DNA from 2 places in the Granulicatella sp. 20925_1_45 genome. Region 2 is predicted to be linked to the other one. Evidence: predicted binding sites of a transcription regulator. Region 2 holds the regulator's gene; the other holds the start of a gene.
The links. The regulator Rex, encoded in region 2, represses fermentation and respiration genes when NADH is low (regulators of the CRP and FNR family bind a similar motif). The targets are predictions, from matches to a motif close to TTGTGAANTANTTCACAA.

Region 1: pflB (formate C-acetyltransferase) is a predicted target of Rex. The motif match lies at 5,413-5,430, and genes of this name have one in related genera.

Annotation. Positions count from the first base shown of each region.
Region 1 covers NZ_JAPWBR010000003.1:19,642-30,504, forward strand. Annotated here, with positions in the region: gene O3798_RS01725 (YitT family protein) at 1-197, opposite strand, end outside; gene O3798_RS01730 (VOC family protein) at 194-1,072, opposite strand; gene O3798_RS01735 (manganese-dependent inorganic pyrophosphatase) at 1,141-2,070, opposite strand; gene pflA (pyruvate formate-lyase-activating protein) at 2,209-2,970, opposite strand; gene pflB (formate C-acetyltransferase) at 3,159-5,387, opposite strand; tRNA gene O3798_RS01750 (tRNA-Arg) at 5,724-5,797, opposite strand; gene O3798_RS01755 (hypothetical protein) at 5,855-6,082, opposite strand; gene O3798_RS01760 (TrmH family RNA methyltransferase) at 6,085-6,855, opposite strand; gene O3798_RS01765 (hypothetical protein) at 6,860-7,225, opposite strand; gene O3798_RS01770 (DEAD/DEAH box helicase) at 7,191-8,378, opposite strand; gene O3798_RS01775 (amino acid ABC transporter permease) at 8,512-9,159, opposite strand; gene O3798_RS01780 (transporter substrate-binding domain-containing protein) at 9,173-10,048, opposite strand; gene uvrC (excinuclease ABC subunit UvrC) at 10,190-10,863, opposite strand, start outside.
Region 2 covers NZ_JAPWBR010000031.1:2,837-13,699, forward strand. Annotated here, with positions in the region: gene O3798_RS08385 (MmcQ/YjbR family DNA-binding protein) at 1-614, shown strand, start outside; gene O3798_RS08390 (aspartate-semialdehyde dehydrogenase) at 653-1,645, shown strand; gene O3798_RS08395 (ABC transporter ATP-binding protein) at 2,105-3,853, shown strand; gene O3798_RS08400 (ABC transporter ATP-binding protein) at 3,850-5,595, shown strand; gene O3798_RS08405 (ATP-binding cassette domain-containing protein) at 5,688-7,637, opposite strand; gene O3798_RS08410 (redox-sensing transcriptional repressor Rex) at 7,880-8,527, shown strand; gene O3798_RS08415 (hypothetical protein) at 8,605-8,868, opposite strand; gene groES (co-chaperone GroES) at 9,020-9,289, shown strand; gene groL (chaperonin GroEL) at 9,304-10,863, shown strand, end outside.

The DNA.
Region 1 (10,863 bases), on a different contig from region 2:
AAGAGTTCTGCGATTTGATTCATTAAAATCGATACTCCAAGGAACCCACTAGACAATAGATTCGATGGTTGAATAAAAACTTTCAGTGTAAACGCCTGTAGAAAACCAGAAATGACAACGGCTAAGAGTGATAATACATGCCTAATCATTTTGTTTTTACGGTATTTACGATATGAAGATGGGTTTAAAAAACTCATGCATGATCACCCACTTTGAAACAATATTGGATGCCGTTTGCTGTTGGTACTTTTAGCACAGCATCATAATAATGAAACGGCACTTTTTTAGATTCCAAATTTAACACCAAATTTTCTAATTCTCGCATATTTGGAACACGCCATTCGATTTCAGAAACCCCATAAAAATCTTGATGTGAATGAGGAATGAACTCCCAAGCATTAATCGCTAGTGAGTATCCATCTCGATTCACTTTAAAATTCTTACGACGAGTCACATAATCATAGGTAGTCTTGAATAAAAACGCTTCGGTTAAAAACGCTCCCGTTTCTTCAACATCGGACACATTATAGTGCACTTGTGCGATACTAGCGGTTGGTGGAAATTCTTCTGCCATCGCATCGACCCCATCGATAAACTCATGAAGCGAACGATTCATTTCTGTCCCTTCAAGATATTCATCAACGAGTTCAGAACCACTTTCGCTTTCAATCATAAACTTCAAGCGATTCCCTTCAGGATCTAAGATATAAAAGTTATCCGTGTAGCCATCAAAACCTGTCGCAGTGATTGTTTGTTCTTCTAAAATCAATCGATTAATTAACTCGCCCATTTGGAATGGTTTTGTTAACTTAAATCCGATGTAGTATGTTGTAAGAATTGAATCTCTACTTCCTTTACCTTGAACTAAGCGAAGCAAAGGAACGCTACCCCTACTGTGACCAATAAGGATTTCGTTATCAAAGTCCTGCAGTACAACAAGACCTAAAACTTGCGTATAAAATTTCTTCATCACTGAAAGATTACGCACCGTTATCGTTACAAGAGAAATCGTCCACTCTTTTTTAGATTGTGGTACAAGCGCATCTTTCACTAACTGTAATAGATTTCGCATTTTCCTTTTCCTTTACTAAAAAAGTGGGGGAGGACTTAAAGGATGTTCCTCACCCACTCCGTTAATTTTTATCCTTCAAAAGCCACTGTTAAAGGTGGGACAACTTGTTTCTTACGAGAAACAACTCCTGGTAGTGTTAGTACACCGTCTGTGTAGCTTGCGTTAAACGCTTGAGCCACTTTATCTAAATGGTCACCAACAACTAATACTGTTGAGACGCTTGTTAAGATGTTTGTAATGACAAATACAAATGTAGCATATCCGTTTTTATCGTTTGCAACACGCATGCTTTCTTCTAATGCATCGCGACGTGCTAACAATTCTTCAGGATCCACTACGTTCACTTGCGCAATACGTAAGTTTGCTCCTCCCATTGGGAATGATTTCGCATCTAAGTCGATTAAATCATCTTCAGATTTATTTCCTAAGTTTGTACCAGCTTTTAGCATTTCTAAACCATATACATTCACATCGATTTCAGCAATGTTTGCTAAGTCTGTTGCTGCTTCGATATCTTGTTGTGTGCATGTTGGTGATTTGAATAATAATGTGTCTGATACAATGGCTGAGACCATTAATCCAGCGATATCTTTTGGAATATCTACTCCATATTCTTTGTACATTTTGTATAGAATTGTATTTGTACATCCTACTGGTTCTGCACGGTAGAATAATGGGTTTGCTGTTTGGAAGTTTGCGATACGGTGGTGATCCACAACATATTCTACTTCCACTTTTTCAACTCCTGTAGCACTTTGTTGAACTTCATTGTGGTCTACTAATGCTACACGATTTGTTTCTTCTGAAACATCTCCAATCACGCGTGGAGCTTCTTTTTTGAAATATTCTAAAGCGTATTGTGTTTCTTCATTTGGAGTCCCTAGGGCAACTGCTTCTGCATCTTCTCCTAAATGACGTAATAAGTAAGCATATGAAATTGCTGATGTAATTGCGTCTGTATCTGGATTTTGATGTCCGAAAACTAATAATTTACTCATAATTTGGCCTCTCTCTATATAAATTTACATTGACAATTTTAACATAATTATCACTTAAAACCAATAGATAATGCATTATTTCTAAGATTTCTAAAAAAAAAGAACTGTTATAGCTTTTAAACTATAACAGTTCATTCATTATGCATTTAAATAACCTTTATATTCGTCTGTTCTTAAAATACGACGAGCATTGTCCACACGTTCTTGTGTTGGTGGTTCAATATGGTCTAATTTATATGGAATTCCTAAGTTCTTCCATTTATACACACCCAATTTGTGATAAGGTAAAATTTCAAACTTCAATACGTTCTTCAATTTACTTACAAACTCACTTAATCGGATGAGATATTCATCATAATCTGAACGTTCTGGAACTAACACGTGGCGAATCCATACTGGTTGTCCTTTATCTGATAAATACTCTGCTAGTTGAAGAATATTTTTATTCGTCCATCCTGTTAATTTCTTATGTTGTTCATCATCAATATGTTTAATATCTAATAAAATAAGATCCGTATATTCTAATAGCTCTTCGAATTTTGAGAAGAATGGTTCGTCATACGTAAATGGCATTCCACAACTATCTAATGTTGTGTGTACTCCAGCTTTCTTACAGCGTTTAAAGAAATCGATTAAGAAATCAATTTGCAATAAAGGCTCTCCTCCGCTGACAGTTACGCCACCTTTACGTCCCCAGAATGCACGATATTGCAACGCTTGATCGAGTAATTCTTGAGAAGTAATCGGATGACCGCCCCCAATATTCCAAGTATCTGGGTTATGACAAAACTCACAACGCATACGACAACCTTGCATGAAGGTTACAAAACGGATACCTGGTCCGTCTACAGAACCAAAACTCTCTGTAGAATGAATATATCCAGTTACTGGTTCACTCATCATTATTCCTCCTATCTTTTCTCTTCTAGTATATCACAATTCGTGCCTTTTAGGGCCATTTCGATTAAAAAACGGATGGACGATTTTGCCCATCCGTTTTCTTAATTTCAGCAATTTTGCGAGTCAACCTCACACTTTTGCGTAATCCGGTTCGGTCTCCTTAGAACAGTCGACCTCACACTTTGTGATTACATGCTTTCGTGCATTGTACGGTTGATTACGTCTAATTGTTGTTCACGAGTTAATTTAATGAAGTTAACTGCGTAACCAGATACACGAATTGTTAATTGTGGGTATTCTTCTGGGTGTTCCATAGCATCTAATAATGTATCACGGTTGAATACGTTGATGTTTAAGTGGTGACCACCTTTAGAAGCATAACCATCTAACATAGCAACTAAGTTTTCTTCTTGTACATCTAATTCACGTCCTAAAGCTTTAGGAATGATTGAGAATGTATTTGAGATACCATCTAATGCATATTTGTAAGGTACTTTAGCAACTGATGATAATGAAGCTAAAGCTCCGTGTGTGTCACGACCATGCATTGGGTTAGCACCTGGTGCAAATGGTTCGCCAGCACGACGTCCATCAGGAGTGTTACCTGTCTTCTTACCATAAACTACGTTAGAAGTAATTGTAAGGATAGAAGTTGTATGTTTAGCATTACGGTAAGTTTTATGTTTTTTAACTTTAGTCATGAATTCTTTCAATAACCAAACAGCGATTTCGTCAGCACGATCATCGTTGTTACCATATTTAGGGAAGTCGCCTTCTACTTCATAGTCAACAACAACGCCATCTTCGTCACGAATAGTTTTAACTTTCGCATATTTAATAGCTGATAATGAGTCAACTGCTACTGAGAATCCAGCGATACCAGTTGCCATTGTACGTAGAATTTCAGTGTCATGTAATGCCATTTCAATTCTTTCGTAGCTGTATTTATCATGCATGTAGTGGATGATGTTTAATGTGTTTAAGTATAAACCACAGATCCATTCCATCATGTCGTTGTATTTAGCCATTACTTCTTCGTAATCTAAGTATTCTGAAGTAATTGGTTGATATTTAGGACCAACTTGTGCTTTAGATTTTTCATCGATACCACCGTTGATCGCATATAATAATGTTTTCGCTAAGTTAGCACGAGCTCCGAAGAATTGCATTTGTTTACCGATACGCATAGCAGATACACAGCAAGCAATTCCGTAGTCGTCGCCCCACTCTGGACGCATTACATCATCGTTTTCATATTGGATTGCAGATGTATTAATAGAAGTTTTAGCTGCAAACAATTTGAAGTTTTCTGGTAAACGAGTTGACCATAGAACTGTTAAGTTTGGTTCTGGAGCTGGTCCTAAGTTTACTAATGTGTGTAAGAAACGGAAACTGTTCTTAGTTACTAATGGACGTCCGTCTTCACCAACACCGGCGATTGATTCTGTTACCCAAGTTGGGTCTCCTGAGAATAATGCGTTGTATTCTGGTGTACGAGCGAATTTAACTAAACGTAATTTCATAACGAAGTGGTCAACAAGTTCTTGTGCTTGTTCTTCAGTTAATGTTCCGTTTTCTAAGTCACGTTGTACATAGATATCTAAGAATGTTGAAGTACGTCCAAGAGACATAGCCGCACCATTTTGTTCTTTAATAGCTGCTAAGTATCCTAAGTATAACCATTGGAAAGCTTCGCGAGCGTTAGAAGCTGGTTTAGAAATATCGAATCCGTAGATGTTACCTAATTCTTTTAATTCTAATAATGCACGGTATTGTTCTGAAACTTCTTCACGTAAACGAATTACATCGTCTGACATAGTGCCATCGCCAATGTTAGCGAAGTCTTTTTGTTTTTCAGCGATTAAACGATCAACCCCGTATAAAGCTACACGACGGTAGTCACCGATGATACGTCCACGTCCGTAAGCATCTGGTAAACCTGTGATAACACCTGATTTACGAGCTGCACGCATTTCTGGAGTGTAAGCATCGAATACACCTTGGTTGTGAGTTTTACGCCAGTCACGGAAGATACGAGAAATTTCTTCGTCGATTTTGAATCCGTAAGCTTCAGCTGATTGTTCACTCATACGGATACCACCAAATGGTTGTAAGCTACGTTTGAATGGTTTTTCAGTTTGGAAACCAACAACTGTTTCTAAATCTTTGTTTAAGTAACCAGGACCATGTGAAGTGATTGTTGATACAACTTTAGTGTCCATGTCTAAGACACCACCAGCTTCACGTTCTTGTTTGTTCAAGTCCATTACTTGTGCCCATAAAGCTTTAGTAGCTTCAGTAGGTCCAGCTAAGAAACTGTCGTCTCCTTCATAAAGTGTGTAGTTTTCTTGGATAAAGTCACGGACGTTAACTTCTTCTTTCCATACTTTACCTTTGAAACCGTTCCATTGTTCCATAAATTTTTCCTCCTTAGATAATTGGTTGTGAAACTTATAACAGCTATCTACATGAATATTATAACACAATAAAAATTAGTTGCAATACTTAAGTGTAAAAAAATACAAAGATTTTGTTAAATATTGCTATAATCGCGATTTTAAAGTGTTAAAAGTTGTGAAAGATGTATTATAACAGCGTGTTTCGCTGTACTATTTTTTTGAAACAGAATGAAAAGTTTCACAATCTAAGGTTCTGTATTCACAATATGTCTCTTTTCTTACTTTATTTTTACTAAGCAAAAATAAAAAAAGAGTATTATCGAAATAAATCCGATAATACTCTATATAATTTAGCGTTTCAGGAGGGATTCGAACCCCCGACCGTTCGCTTAGAAGGCGAATGCTCTATCCTGCTGAGCTACTGAAACAGTACTAAATTAGTATACCTAAAGACGAACATTCTGTCAATTGATTTTACAGCTTTATTACGACTCTTCTGTTTCTTTTTCTTTGCTCTCTGTATTCTTCTTTTTAGAGAAAAACATGCAGATGTAGATAACTAACATCACTACTGCCATAATTAGCACTCTTGCTGCTAAGGTAAAATTATATAATGCTGCAATCGCACTTAACGCAAAGGAAATGATAGTCATATTTCTAACCGTTTCAAGAATTGGGCGTTTCCTTCCCATTGGATTTGGTCTATTGTCCATTGTTACTCCTTCATCTCTTTCGTTTTATACATTAATAGCGCCGAAGCAATAGCGACGTTTAGCGACTCTGCTTTTCCAAACATCGGAATGGTCACTACAACATCCGCTAAATCAATCACGTCATCAGAGACGCCTTGGCCTTCATTACCAACCACGATAGCAACATCTGTTGAGCCTTGTAAGATAGTGTAGTCTTTTGAATCACGGTGAAGTGCTGTTACAGCCACTTGTACACCTTTGTCTTTAAGCGTCGGCAAGTAATCTTTCAAATCCGCTTGAAAAACTGGGATATGGAAATGGCTTCCTTGCATGGATCGAAGAACTTTATCGTTATATAAATCTACTGTCCCTGTTCCTAATACAACTGCATCAAATCCGGCAGCATCTGCTGTTCTCACAATCGTTCCTAAATTACCAGGATCTTGAACTGCATCTAACACAATGAAGCGACCGCTATAAGGCAATGAATCCTGTTTAACAATCTTCACAACTGCTATAATCCCTTGAGTGGTTTCAGTCATTGATAACTTATGAAAGACATCTTGAGAAACAACTAGCACCTGTACATCAGTTTGAGTTAACAGATTTTGGTAATCTTCAAGACGATTACTAGTAACCACAATCAATTCAATCGGAGCTTTCTCTTTAATCGCTTCTTCTACAAGATGCTCTCCTTCAAGAAGATACATCCCTGCTTTCTTACGCCCTTTTGCAGTCTGAAGTTTGACAAGCTCTTTAATTTTTTCATTTTTAGGTGAACTAATGATATCCATACAACTACCCTTTTAATCCTTCTATTGTATTCATGAGTTTCTTGACTTCTACTTTTTGATTCTGATGAAATCCACATTTCATAGGTACAACATAAGTTTCCTCTTTATCAAGATATTGCAATGTTAATTTGGGATTTCCTAAAAGTTTCTTCTCCATGGAAACCTTTTGAATGCGTTCTGAAGGGATAACGATTGGTCTATTCGCTCTCCATACACCTTCTTTAGAAGTTTCAAAAAGAACGAAACCATCTTTAGCCCAATAGAGTACAAAGGTTTGCTCCCCTTTTTCCAAAGCCACTAAGCTATCAGCATCCGTCATTTCGAATCCAAAAAAACTAATTTGACTTTTTAAATCCTCGATGATTTCCATTCTTATTCCCCTTCTTTCGTTTCTGAGTTGGTGTCTTAGAACTTACTTCTTTCTTTTTCGGTTGTGTGACTGGTTTTAATTGTCCTGTATATAGTTCAAACTGAACTAGTTTATGTTTCCCTGCAACCTTCTTCAAGTCTCTTAGTTCGCGGTCATTCACTAGACTGAGTACTAACCCTTCTTTTCCCATACGTCCTGTACGTCCAGAACGGTGGGTATATTGTTCTGTTGAATCTGCAATATCATAATGAATGACAAGTGGTAAATCTTCAATATCAAGGCCACGTTGTGCGACATCGGTACTTAGTAAGAATGGAATCTGTCCCTTCTTAAATAAGTCGATAGCTTTCTTACGTTCCGTTTGATGAGCATCACTTGAAAGAAGTGCAACTGGAACTTGATGATACGCTAACTTCTCGCCAAGTAATGCTGCATTTGCAATCGAATTGACAAACACTAATGCTTGGTTTGCATTTTCGGAGAATGCTAGTTTGCGTAGCACTTCATCACGTTTTCTAGTTGGACATTCAATATATCCATGGGTTACGTTCGAATGAGCAGAGTTCCCCTCTGAAACTTCAACAAAAGTCGGAAGCATATTAATCCATTTATTAACTTCTTCTAAATTCTTATTCTTTGTTGCAGAGAAACAAAGCACTTGTCTTTCAGAAGGAAGTTTCTTAACAAGCTCTCTTGTGTTATTCAATTGTTCTGGATCGAGTAAATAATCGGCTTCATCTAATACAAGCATCTCTACTTGGTGAAGCTTTAATTTACGAAGCTTAGACAGTTCAAGTAATCGTCCTGGTGTTCCTACAACGATTTCTGGCTTTTCCTTTAACTTCTCAACTTGTCGTTTAACGTTTGCCCCACCTGCTAAAACTTGCACACGGATTTCCTGTGTTTTCCACTCTCTAATAACAGTTCCGATTTGTTGAGCTAATTCTTGAGAAGGAGCCACAATTAAAGCTTGTAGCGTTTTATCCGCTTTTACTCGCTCCAAAATAGGAACGACATACGCTAATGTTTTACCAGTCCCTGTTGGTGAGATGGCTACAATATCTGTTCCCTCTTTAATCAGTTCTTGTGTCTTTTCTTGTATCGGTGTTAATGTGTGGAAGCCATGTTGCTCCCAAATTGTTTTTGTATTCATATGCGTCCTTTCCGATAACCATTGTTCTTTTGAGTCCTATTCATTTTAACGAAGAAATGCCTATACTTCAAATAGTTTCAACGTTTATTAAAAAAGAGAACTGCTTTTACACAGTTCTCTTTACTATTTTCTATTAAAGTGCCAATTTCTTTTCTAAATATCGTTGGCCTTGCTCGAAAAGCAAACAAATTACCCAGTACATAATCGCCACCAAAATATAAACCGTCATATAGTTTTGTTCACGACCGCCTACAATTTTCGCATTTTGGAAAATATCGGGTAAAGAAATCATCGCAACAAGAGACGATCCTTTAATCATATCCAGTAACACATTACTTAATGGTGGAATTGCAATTCGAAACGCTTGAGGAACGATTACCTTCTGTAACGTTTGACGATAACTCATTCCAAGAGACATCGCCGCTTCCCATTGTCCATTATCTACTGCATCCATTGCCGAACGCAACACTTCAGAAATATAGGCACTACTTGCAATACTAAAGCAAAGAAGCGCACAGACTAAAGCTGGTAACGTGATTTTTAAGAAAGGCAACCCAAAATATAGTAAGAATAAAAATACTAACGTTGGTGTCCCCCGCATAAAGGATACGTGAAAAGTCGCAATCCATCTTAACAAACGAAATCTAGACCGTCTCATTAATACAAGAATAAAGCCTAAAATCGTTCCAAGTATAAAACTCGTCAATGCAACTCCTAATGTATATCCTAATCCACTAAGAATAAACCAAAAGTTATTAATCGCAATATTAATATCGAAAATTTTATTTAACATATTAGTCTACATCTGAAATATCGATTTTTTCTGTTTTGAAATCTTTAGGTTCTGTTACATCTTGGCCAGCGAAGAATTGCTCAGAAATCTTTTTCAATGTTCCATCTTTCTTCATCGCGTCCATTGCTTCATTGAATTTATCACGTAATACAGTGTTGTTTAGTGAAATTGAGAAACTAGAGCTGTATGGGTTAGCATATACACCTTCGTTAATCTTGATGTCGTATTTGTCTTTAGCAAAAGCAACTGCAATTGATTGTAAGTAGTAATCGTTAATGATTACGTCTGTACGGCCGTTTACTAAATCTGACATATATACGTCATTTGTTACGTTGTCATATACGACTAATTCAGCGCCAAGTTTTTTAGCAATCTTCATGTAGTTTGTACTTGCAGCACCAGCAGCTTTTTTACCTTTTACATCTTCCCAAGAATGAATTCCTGAGTTGTCGCTTCCACGAACAACCATTGATGTAAATGAGTACTTATGTGGTGTAGTGTGTAAGTATGCATCGAAGTTTTTCGCACCTTCTTCAATTGAATAGTTTGCGATATCTGTCATCCCACTGTCTAAAGCTGTTAACATTCCGTCAACACCCATTTCAGTAAATTCAACTTTAAGGTTTAAGCGTTTCGCAACTTCCTTCATAATTTCCACATCATAACCAGTTAATTCGTTCTTATCATTATGGAATGATTGTGGATATAAAGTACCTGCAGTTGATACTTTAATGACACCTGATTCAACAATTTTGTCCCAGTTCGCTTGCGCTTCTGAAACTGATACAGTTGTTTCTTGTGTTTTAGTCGTGTTTGCTCCGCATGCTGCTAATAATGTAGCCACAGCAACGAAACCAGCTTTCATCCATTTTTTCATTGGTTTAACCACCTTTTGTTTATTTTTTCAACATAGTGAACGATACCATACTCCCCATTAAAACACAATGAATAAAGCTTGAAAAACAAAATAAAAATGAAACAGATTGTACAACCTGTTTCATTTTGAAATAATATATAGTTATTTACCTAGTTCTTCAAGAATATTTCTGGCTACTCTTTCGGAAATTCCAATAGATTGTAACTCCTCAAGACTGGCTTGTTTCATTGCTGTTATCGTTTTAAAATGACGCAATAGTTTCTTTCTTGTCTGCGGGCCGACTCCATCAATCATTTCCAATTTCGAAGCAAATGTATTTTTACTTCGCACTTGTCTATGAAATGTAATCGCAAATCTGTGAACTTCCTCCTGCACACGTTGAATCAGTTGGAACGCTTGCCCTTTTCTATCTAAATCGATCTCCTTATAGTCTTCACCATAGAGTAATGTAGCGGTTTTATGTTTTTCATTTTTCACCATTCCACATACCGGAATCTCTAGACCTAATTCATCTTCTAAAACTTCAATAGCAGCTCTCATTTGGATTTTACCACCATCCATTAAAATCAAATCTGGAAGTCTGGCACCTTCCCTTAATAATCTTGAATAGCGTCTACGAATGACTTCTTGTGTCGTCGCAAATTCGTGACTTCCGACAACAGTCTTCACTTTAAATTTACGGTAATTCTTCCTGTCTGGTTTTCCATCTTTAAAGACAACCATCGCCGATACTGGATTGGTTCCTTGAATATTCGAGTGGTCAAACGATTCAATAACCGATACCTTCTCTAACCCTAATGCATCTGCAAGTTCTT
Region 2 (10,863 bases):
AACTGGAAGGAAAGATTTTTCCAAGCCAAACGGAGGGATTTTACTTTCAGGTGGTGAGTGCCAGCAAAAAACTAGGCTTAGAAATCGTAGCGATCGATGAGGTTAACGAGCGCTACACCTTATTCGATATACCAACAACGAGTAGCAGTATCGCTCAAGCCTTGCGCGAAGAGGCAAGTGAGCTAGCGTTCCAATGGATGCATCCTGAGCAATCGAGTATCAAAGAAGCACGCCAGAAGTGGACGAAGTGGATGACCGAAAATATCGTCCCGTACCATGGCAATCCGTTCGAGAAGACGGAGGCGATGGGCTTTATGGTCGAAGATAAAGGCAAATGGTATGGGCTCATGATGGAAGTGCCGCTTCAAAAACTAGGAGTAGCTTCAAAGGCGAACGCCCTTGTTTTGAACGTGAAGATTCATCCGGAAGACAAGGAACGACTCGTTGCGACTGACGGGATTTTCGAAGCCTATCATATGAATAAGAAGCATTGGATTTCAATTGCGCTGAATGTGTGCACAGATGATGCACTCATCAAAGAGTGTATCTATACTAGCTACAAATGTGTTGCGAAGAAAGACAATTCTTTACTTTCAACGAGAGATTCGCTATAATTTTCAACATAGCGTTTTAGCAAAAAGGAGATTTTTTTATGGTAAATATTGCAATTGTAGGAGCGACAGGTGTCGTTGGAACAAAAATGATTGAACGTTTAGAAGAAAGCAACTTACAAGTAGAGCACTTATATCTACTTGCTTCAGCGCGTTCAGCAGGGAAAGTACTACAGTTTAGAGGAAAAGATTATGTAGTCGAAGAATTAACGGAAGACTCCTTCAAGCGTGATATTGACTACGCCATCTTCTCAGCAGGGGGCGGCACTTCATTGAAATTTGCGCCAATCGCAGAACGTGACGGCGTAATTGTTATCGACAATTCAAGCGCATGGAGAATGGATCCAGAGATTGATTTAGTCGTGCCAGAATGTAACGCACCAACATTAGAGCGTAAGATTATCGCAAATCCAAACTGCTCAACAATCCAATCGGTTGTGCCATTACGTCCATTGCATGATGCATTTGGGTTGAAACGTGTGGCGTATACAACTTATCAGGCTGTTTCAGGTTCTGGACAAGCAGGGATTAATGATTTAAGAAATGGGGAAAAAGGGGAAGCTCCAACAAACTACCCACACCCAATTTATAATAACGTATTGCCCCATATCGATGTGTTCTTAGAAAATGGCTATACAAAAGAAGAAATGAAAATGATTCAAGAAACTCGCAAGATTCTAGGCTTATCAGATGATGTAGCCATCACTGCTACTTGTGTGCGTGTGCCAGTATTCAACTCACACTCTGTAGAAATCAATGTGACTTTCGAAAAAGATACAACACCTGAAGAAATTCGTGCGATTTTAGAAAAAGCACCAGGCGTAATCGTATTAGATAAGCCTGAGGAAAATGTATATCCAACACCATTACAAGCAACTGGGCATGATGAAGTGTATGTAGGACGTATTCGCCGCGATATTTCTCAACCAAACAGCTTCCACATCTGGTGTGTGGGCGACAATATTCGTAAGGGTGCAGCAAGCAACGCCATCCAAATTGCGGAGTATATTGAGGAGCACGGTTTACGTAAATAATTAAATAGAAGACTGGGCATCTGGGTGACAGTATAGTGAATAATGTTGATTACTCCAAATCCTTACGGATATCTTCATAATAGCTATAACGTTGCACCGGTTCGAGCCTAGGTCTCTCACCTTTAAAGCCTCAAAGGGAGCGTACGGAATAAAATTCCTACGCTCCCTTTTTCGCATTTAATGCTATCCCACGTTATAGCTATTATAGAATCCGTAAGATTTTTCGTAATCAACTTTCTCATAAGAAAGAGTTGCCCAGTCTTCTAATGATTATTTGCTCCAATAAACCCAACTGTGGGGAAAAATTAGTTTTGTATCATTAATGATACATCTTTAGGAAATTAAAAGTGAGTGTAACATTTTTGTTACGTAACATAATTGTTACATCCTAAAAAACAAAAATAGGAAGCAAGTTTTTCCGCTTTTGAAGAGGATAAAATGTGATACAATAAAAGTACTATGGATGTAAAAGGAAGTACGCGTGTGAACAAGTTAAAACCTTATTTAAAGCCATATCTGAAAGAAACGATATTGGCACCTTTATTTAAATTATTCGAAGCGATTCTGGAATTGTTTGTGCCACTAATCATGGCGGTCATTATCGACAAAGGAATTGAAAACAGAGATACTGCGCTGATTCTCCAACAAGGAGCGATTCTTATTGGACTCGGAATGGTTGGTGTAGCTGTGTCGATTACCGCTCAGTATTTTGCGGCAAAGGCGGCAACTGGATTTACCGCTGATGTGAGACAGGCACTCTTTTCAAAAATTCAATACTTTAGTTTCTCGCAACTCGATGCGCTTGGAAATGACACTTTACTGACGCGATTGACGAGTGATATGAATCTCGTGCAAAACGGGTTGAACATCGCGCTTCGTCTATTGCTTCGTTCGCCGTTTATCGTCGGTGGAGCGATTGTGATGGCCTTTGTCGTGAATGTGGAAATGGCATGGACGTTTGCCATTACCGTTCCAATCTTAGCAGTTGTCGTATTCGGGATTATTTACTGGACGATTCCGATGTATCGCCGTGTGCAAGGGCAACTGGATCGTATTATGCGCCGCGTGCATGAAAACTTACTCGGTGTGCGTGTGATTCGTGCATTTAACCGAGAAGAAAAAGAAATTCAGTCGTTTAGAGAAGATACTGAAGCGTTGAATCAGGCGCAACAAAAGGTGAGTGGTCTCTCAGGAGCTATGAATCCTATTACGTTTGTAATTGTGAATGTGGCCCTCATCGTCATTCTTTATGGTGGAGCGATTAAAGTGGATACAGGAACCTTAACGAAAGGGGAAGTCATCGCTTTAACAAACTACATGTCACAAATTCTAGTGGAACTTGTGAAGTTTGCGAACCTTGTCGTATTGATGACAAAATCAGTAGCGAGTGCAGAGCGTGTTGATAACATTCTATCGATTGAAGCGGATATGGTCGAAGGAACTGAAGAGGTTCATCCTGAAGGAGAAGTGGCGGTGGCGTTTAAAGACGTGACGTTGACGTATCAAGGAGACCAAAACGCAGCGTTGAACCATATCTCATTTACCGCGCTGAAAGGACAGACCATCGGCGTTATCGGTGGGACGGGTAGCGGGAAATCGTCTCTTGTCAATATGATTCCTCGTTTCTATGATGCGACCCAAGGGACTGTAGAGGTGTTCGGGGCAGACGTTCGTCGCTACCGTTTTGCATCGCTTCGTGGAGCGGTCGGAATGGTCTTGCAAAAGGCGCAACTCTTCCGTGGAACGATTGCTGACAATGTTCGTTTTGGAAATGCATCTGCTTCAAGTGAAGTGGTTGAACATGCACTCGGTATCGCCCAAGCCAGCGAGTTTGTACAGACGAAAGAAGGCGGACTTGATTATAGCATCGAACAAAATGGTCGCAATCTATCCGGTGGGCAAAAACAACGGATGACGATTGCGCGTGCGATTGCTAAACAAGCACCGATTTTAATTCTAGATGATAGTGCTTCGGCATTAGACTTTGCGACCGACGCGAAATTGCGTGAGGCGATTAAGAACCAAACGCCACGTCCAACAACCTTTATCGTGTCGCAACGGGCGGCGTCTGTGCAGTATGCAGACTTAATTCTTGTACTCGATGAAGGAAATCTTGTCGGAAAAGGCACGCATGACGAGCTCTTAGCCAACAATGAGATTTATCAAGAAATTTACTATTCACAATTTCCAAAGGAGGATGAAGCATGAGACAGAAAACTCAATGGGAAACCATCCGTAAAGTTCTCCGCTACATCCGTCGCTACCGTATCTATTTCGTAGCGTCCATTCTTTTGGCGAGTGTGAATGTATTCGGAACGTTAATGATTCCGAAATTAGTCGGAGAAGCCGTAGACCAAATGCTGGACACAGGCCAAGTGTTCTATGAAGGACTATTTGCCATCCTTTGGCAGATTGCACTCTTTACAATAATAGCTTCTGTTGCGCAGTGGTTTATGAACCTCAGCAATAACAAGATGACGTACTCTGTGGTTCGTGACCTTCGTAGAGACGCGCTTGAAAAAATCGAAACCTTACCGCTCAGTTATTTAGATATTCATCCAGCCGGAGAAATCGAGAGCCGTATCATTGCGGACGCGGATCAATTTGCGGATGGATTATTGATGGGATTCACGCAGTTATTCACGGGTGTGATGACCATTCTGGGGACCTTAGTCTTTATGCTGAGCGTGAATATGACATTAACGCTGGTAGTAGTCGTGGTGACGCCAGTATCCTTTGTGATGGCTAGCTTTGTTGCGAAGAAATCCTATCATTTCTTTAAACAACAATCGGAAATTCGTGGCGACCAAACCGCCTATATGAATGAGATGATTGAGGGAACACGAGTGGTTACGGCCTTTCAACAACAAGAAATGGTCATCGAGGACTTCGCGGTGATTAATAAGGAGTTAACGGATGTATCGCTCAAGGCTATCTTCTTCTCGAGCATCACGAATCCGGCAACGCGCTTTGTCAATAGCATCGTCTACACCAGTGTGGGCGTGTTCGGGGCTTTCTTCGTGATGAGCGGTGGCGTGACGGTGGGGCAACTGTCATCCTTCCTAAGTTACGCGAACCAATATACGAAACCATTCAATGAAATCTCAGGTGTGATTACCGAATTGCAAAATGCGATTGCCTGTGCCAACCGTGTGTTTGAACTGTTGGAACAACCTTCTGAGAGTCCAGAGCGCAAAAATGCTGTGTCTCCTGAAAACTTTGACGGAGCGGTGGAATTTAGCCATGTGGACTTCTCTTATGTGAAAGACCAACCGCTGATTGAAGACTTCTCGCTTGAGGTCAAACCAGGGCAACGTGTGGCGATTGTCGGTCCAACCGGAAGTGGAAAGACGACATTGATTAACTTATTGATGCGTTTCTACGATATTAATAGTGGAAAATTAGCCATCGATGGCCATTCGATTGAAGACATCACTCGTCAAAGCCTACGAAATGGATTTGGAATGGTGCTTCAAGAAACATGGCTTCAAACGGGAACTGTCCGTGAAAATATAACGATGGGAAATCCAACGATTAGCGAAGAAGAGATGATTCGCATCGCCAAACTCTGTCATATTCATGGATTTGTAAGCCGTCTGCCACAAGGATATGATACGGTGATTTCAGATGACGGTGGGGACTTCTCGCAAGGGCAAAAACAATTGCTCTGCATCGCTCGTGTGATGATGGGACAACCTAATATGCTGATTCTTGATGAAGCGACTTCTTCCATCGATACGCGTACCGAGTTGAAGATTCAAGAAGCCTTTCAACATCTGATGGAAGGACGCACGAGCTTTATCGTGGCGCACCGCTTATCGACCATTCGTACCGCGGATGTGATTCTCGTCTTGAAAGACGGACATGTCATTGAAAAAGGAAATCATGCCAGCTTGATGGAGCAACGTGGATTTTACTACAATCTCTATCAAAGTCAGTGGCAACAGTAAACTAAAAAAAAGCGTAGGCTCTATAAAAAAGAGTCTACGCTTTTTTGAATTGTTGAAAGTGCAAAATTATCATATATGATAATTTCAAACGATTATGAATTGAATTCTTCTAGCGCTAGAGACGCTTCTTCCCATTCCGCAAGAAGTGTTTCTTGGCGCTCGAGAAGGGCTCCTTCTTCGGTTGAGAGGGCAGCAGATTTATCTGGGTCAGAATAGTTTTCTTCCAGCGTCATCGCCTCATGCACTTGTTCGAGTGCAGTTTCGATATCATGCATCTCCGTTTCTAGTTGCTCGATGCGACGAGTGAGCGTACGGATTTGACGTTGCTCTTCTTTAGAGGCATGGTAGCTGGCTTTGGCTTCTGTCATCTGCTCGGCCGTTGCTAGTGGGGCATCCTTGGCTTCTTGCAATGCAGCGAGTTCTTCTTTCTCTTGTTTTTTCTCGAGATAGTAGTCGTAGTCGCCTAAATACAGCGTGCTGCCAGTTTCTTCGATTTCAAGAATAGCCGTTGCGACCTTGTTGATGAAGAAACGGTCATGCGACACGAAACAAATCGTGCCGTCGTAGTCGATAAGGGCATCTTCGAGGACTTCTTTACTGTCGATGTCCAAGTGGTTGGTTGGTTCGTCAAGCAGTAGGAAATTATCATGTTCAAGAGACAGTTTGCAAAGTGCCAAACGGGCCTTTTCACCCCCGCTGAGTTGAGCGGTTGTTTTCTCGACGTCGTTGCCTGAAAAAAGGAAACTGCCAAGAATCGAACGGATGTCTTTTTCAGGCATCGTTGAGTGACGAGACCAGAGTTCTTCTAGAACCGTTTGATTCGATGAGAGGCCGGCCAAGTTTTGGTCATAGTAACCGACTTGAACGCCAGCACCTAAGTCGATTGAACCTTCGATTAAAGGTAATTCACCCGTAATAGACTTCAAGAGAGTAGATTTTCCAATACCGTTAGGCCCCACAATCGCGATGGCCTCACGCTTGCGAAGCTGGAAGGAAATCGGACCACTCAAGGCTTCGTGGTCGTAGCCGATATAAGCATCAGTTACTTGCAGCACTTGGTTTCCGGATTCGCGTTCCACGGTAAATTCAAAACGAGCAGAGCGCTGATCGCCTTTTGGTTTCTCTAAGCGTTCCATTTTCTCGAGCTTCTTACGGCGTGATTGGGCTCGTTTTGTAGTTGAAGCGCGCACTAAGTTTTTCGCGATGAATTCTTCTAAGTCGTGAATCTCTTGTTGCTGCTTCTCGTAGGCTTTTTGTTTGAGTAAATAGCGTTGCTCGCGTTCTTCTAAGTAGTGCGAGTAGTTTCCTTTATAATATTCGCAGGCCTTATGACTGATTTCATAGACTTCGTTACACACACGGTCCAAGAAGTATTGGTCGTGGGATACGATGACAAGCGCGCTACTTGAAGAGCGTAAGTAGTCTTCAAGCCACGTCAATGTTTCAATATCCAAGTGGTTGGTTGGTTCGTCTAAGATGAGTAAGTCGTGTTTCTCTAATAAAATACGAGCTAGTGCCAGACGAGTGCGTTGGCCCCCAGAGAGTGCTTGAATCGGTTGATCGTAGTCTTCTGGATAGAAACGGAAGCCGTGAAGCACGGTGCGAATCTCAGACTCGTAACCATACGCGTTCTTTTGGTTCAATTCTTCTTGAAGCTGGTCGTATCGTTTTAAGGCGAGTTCGTACGCAACTGGGTCACTAAGAAGGTCAGGGTCACCGAGTTGTTCGGCGGCTTTTTGCGCTTGTTTCTTCAAAGTTTCTACGTCTTCAAAGAGATGCACCATTTCTTCCCAAACAGTGCGGGAAGACTGGATAGCAGCGTATTGGTCTAAGTAGCCAATCGAGAGGTCTTTCTTCTTTGACACAGCGCCAAGTGAAGGTTCTTCGATTCCAGCCAACATTTTTAATAGCGTGGATTTTCCAGTACCATTTCGCCCAACGATGGCAATGCGTGAATTTTCTTGAATATGAATCGTAATATTTTCAAATAGGACTTCATCCGCAAACGTACGCGCGAGTCCTTGTCCTTGTAGTAAAATCATGACGGGTCCTTTCAAAGTAGTTTCAGTTTATTTTAGCATAAAAAAGAGGGGGAACAATATTGATACGCGTTCTTCTTTGCATTCACATTCACAATAGGGAGGTTGTGAAGAAAAAAGCACAAAGCCTTCTGTATATAAGCGAAACTTAGGAATGTTCGTGAGGTACAAGCAAACTGTTTGTGAAATGAAATGTCGTTGTGATAGAATACGCATGGAAATAAAAGAAAAAGGGAGTCTTATTCATGAAAGATTTAAACGAATTAAAAGAAATCGAAGTGCCACGCGCAACTGCGAAACGTTTGGCTATTTATCATCGTTACTTACGTTTCTTGCATGATGCAGGAAAACGTCGCATCTCATCAACTGAATTAAGTGAAGCCGTAAAAGTCGATAGCGCAACAATCCGTCGTGACTTCTCATACTTTGGAGCTTTAGGAAAACGTGGATATGGATATGATGTAGAATACTTATTAGAATTCTTCAGCCATACTTTAAACCAAGATCGCCTAACAAACGTCGCTCTAGTAGGGGTTGGTAAATTAGGACAAGCGCTCTTAAACTACAACTTCCACCAAAGCAACAACGTGCGTATTAGCGCAGCGTTTGACGTAAACGAAGACATCGTTGGAACAATCCAAACAGGTGTGCCAGTTTACAGCATGGATGAAATGGTAGAACAATTGAAAGTTCAACAAATCCAAGTGGCCATCTTAACAGTGCCTCAAGATGTAGCTCAAGAAACAGCAGACCGCTTAGTAGAAGCAAATGTTCGCGGAATCTTGAACTTCACACCAATCCGCTTAGACGTACCAGAAGACGTTCGAGTTCAAAACGTGGACTTAACAAACGAACTTCAAACACTAATTTATTTCTTGGACAACCAAAAATAATCTATTGAAAGGCATCCATATAGGGTGCCTTTTTTGTATAAAAAATAAGCACTAATCCAATCCGATTTGCGGAGCGATTAGTGCTTTTCTTTTGGTTCTTTATCGTCTAGTGAATCCTCGTCATCGGGCAGATTCTCGATGAGATTAGCGAGTTTTTTCAACTCGTTATAGGTGCGAAGCATGTTGATACTTGTTACGATGCTTGTCGTTGCGAATAGACAGCAGAATAATGTGATAAAGTCAAATCCATTTCCAGGATAATGCGTCGTTGCTAGAAAGATAAAGAAGACGGCTAATATGATTTCAAAATATAGTTTTCTAAAGAAACTTTTTCGTGTCATCGCAATCATCCTTTCCTGTCAAAATCTTACAAAATTCCAGACAAATAAGCAAGTATTTATTCTTGATTTTTCCTGACCAAATGAGTATCATAAAACTATGAGTTAGCACTCAGTGTTTTTGAGTGCTAAAAAAGATGAAGGAGGATTTCATATGTTAAAGCCTTTAAAAGATAGAGTTGTTATTCAAATGGTAGAGCAAGAAGAAAAAACTGCTGGAGGATTATTCCTACCAACAACTGCTCAAGAAAAATTACAATTTGCAAAAGTCATCGCAACAAGCGAATTCACTGCTGCAGAAGACCGTCAAGTAGCGGTTGGCGATAAAGTCGTTTTCGAGAAATATTCAGGAACAGAAGTTAAATTAGATGGTCAAGAATATATCATCGTGAAAGAAAAAGACATTATCGCAATTGTTGAATAAAGGAGGATACAACTATGGTGAAAGATATTAAATTTGCAGAAGACGCAAGAAGCGCCATGCTACGTGGTGTGGACGTTTTAGCGAACACAGTAAAAGTAACATTAGGACCAAAAGGACGTAATGTTGTATTAGAAAAAGCATTTGGGTCTCCACTGATTACAAATGATGGGGTAACAATTGCCAAAGAAATCGAATTAGAAGATCACTTCGAAAATATGGGTGCAAAACTCGTGGCTGAAGTAGCTTCAAAAACAAACGATATTGCCGGTGACGGTACAACAACAGCTACTGTTTTAACACAAGCTATCGTTCGTGAAGGATTGAAAAACGTAACAGCTGGCGCAAACCCAGTAGGCATCCGTCGCGGGATTGAACTTGCAACAAAAGCAGCTGTTGAAGAATTACATCGCATTTCTCGTCCAGTAGAATCAAAAGAAGCCATCGCACAAGTTGCGGCCATTTCTTCAGGTTCAGCTGAAGTCGGTGAATTAATCGCTGAAGCTATGGAAAAAGTGGGTAACGACGGCGTTATCACAATCGAAGAATCTAAAGGGATTGAAACAGAGTTAGATGTTGTAGAAGGAATGCAATTTGACCGTGGTTACTTATCACAATATATGGTGACAGATAATGACAAGATGATTGCGACTTTAGACAATCCATTTATCTTAATTACAGATAAGAAAGTATCAAACATCCAAGAAATCATTCCATTATTAGAACAAATCGTTCAACAAGGACGTGCGTTATTAATCATCGCGGATGACGTGGATGGCGAAGCTTTACCAACATTAGTATTAAACAAATTACGCGGAACATTTAACGTGGTAGCTGTAAAAGCTCCAGGATTCGGTGACCGTCGTAAAGCGATGTTAGAAGATATCGCTGTGTTAACTGGTGCTCAAGTTATTACAGAAGACCTTGGCTTAGAATTAAAAGACGCAACATTAGCTCAATTAGGGACAGCTGGTAAAGTTGTAGTTTCTAAAGACAGCACTACAATCGTTGAAGGTGCAGGCTCTAAAGAATTAATCGCGAACCGTGTTGCTTTAATTCGCGCACAAGCACAAGATACAACAAGTGATTTTGACCGTGAAAAATTACATGAACGTCTTGCTAAATTATCAGGTGGGGTTGCCGTGATTAAAGTCGGTGCCGCTACTGAAACAGAATTGAAAGAGAAAAAACTTCGCATTGAAGATGCCTTAAACGCAACTCGCGCAGCGGTTGAAGAAGGAATCGTTTCAGGTGGGGGAACAGCTCTTGTGAACGTTCAAAAAGTCGTAGACGCTCTTGAATTAGAAGGCGACTTAGCTACAGGTGCGAAAATCGTATCTCGTTCATTAGAAGAACCATTACGTCAAATCGCAGAAAATGCGGGTCTTGAAGGTTCAGTCATTGTTGCTCGTTTGAAATCTGAAGAAAAAGGAATTGGATACAATGCCGCTACAGATGAATGGGTAAACATGATTGAAGCAGGTATCGTGGACCCAACAAAAGTAACACGTTCTGCTTTACAAAATGCTGCATCTGTTTCAGCATTATTATTAACAACAGAAGCTGTTGTAGCTGAC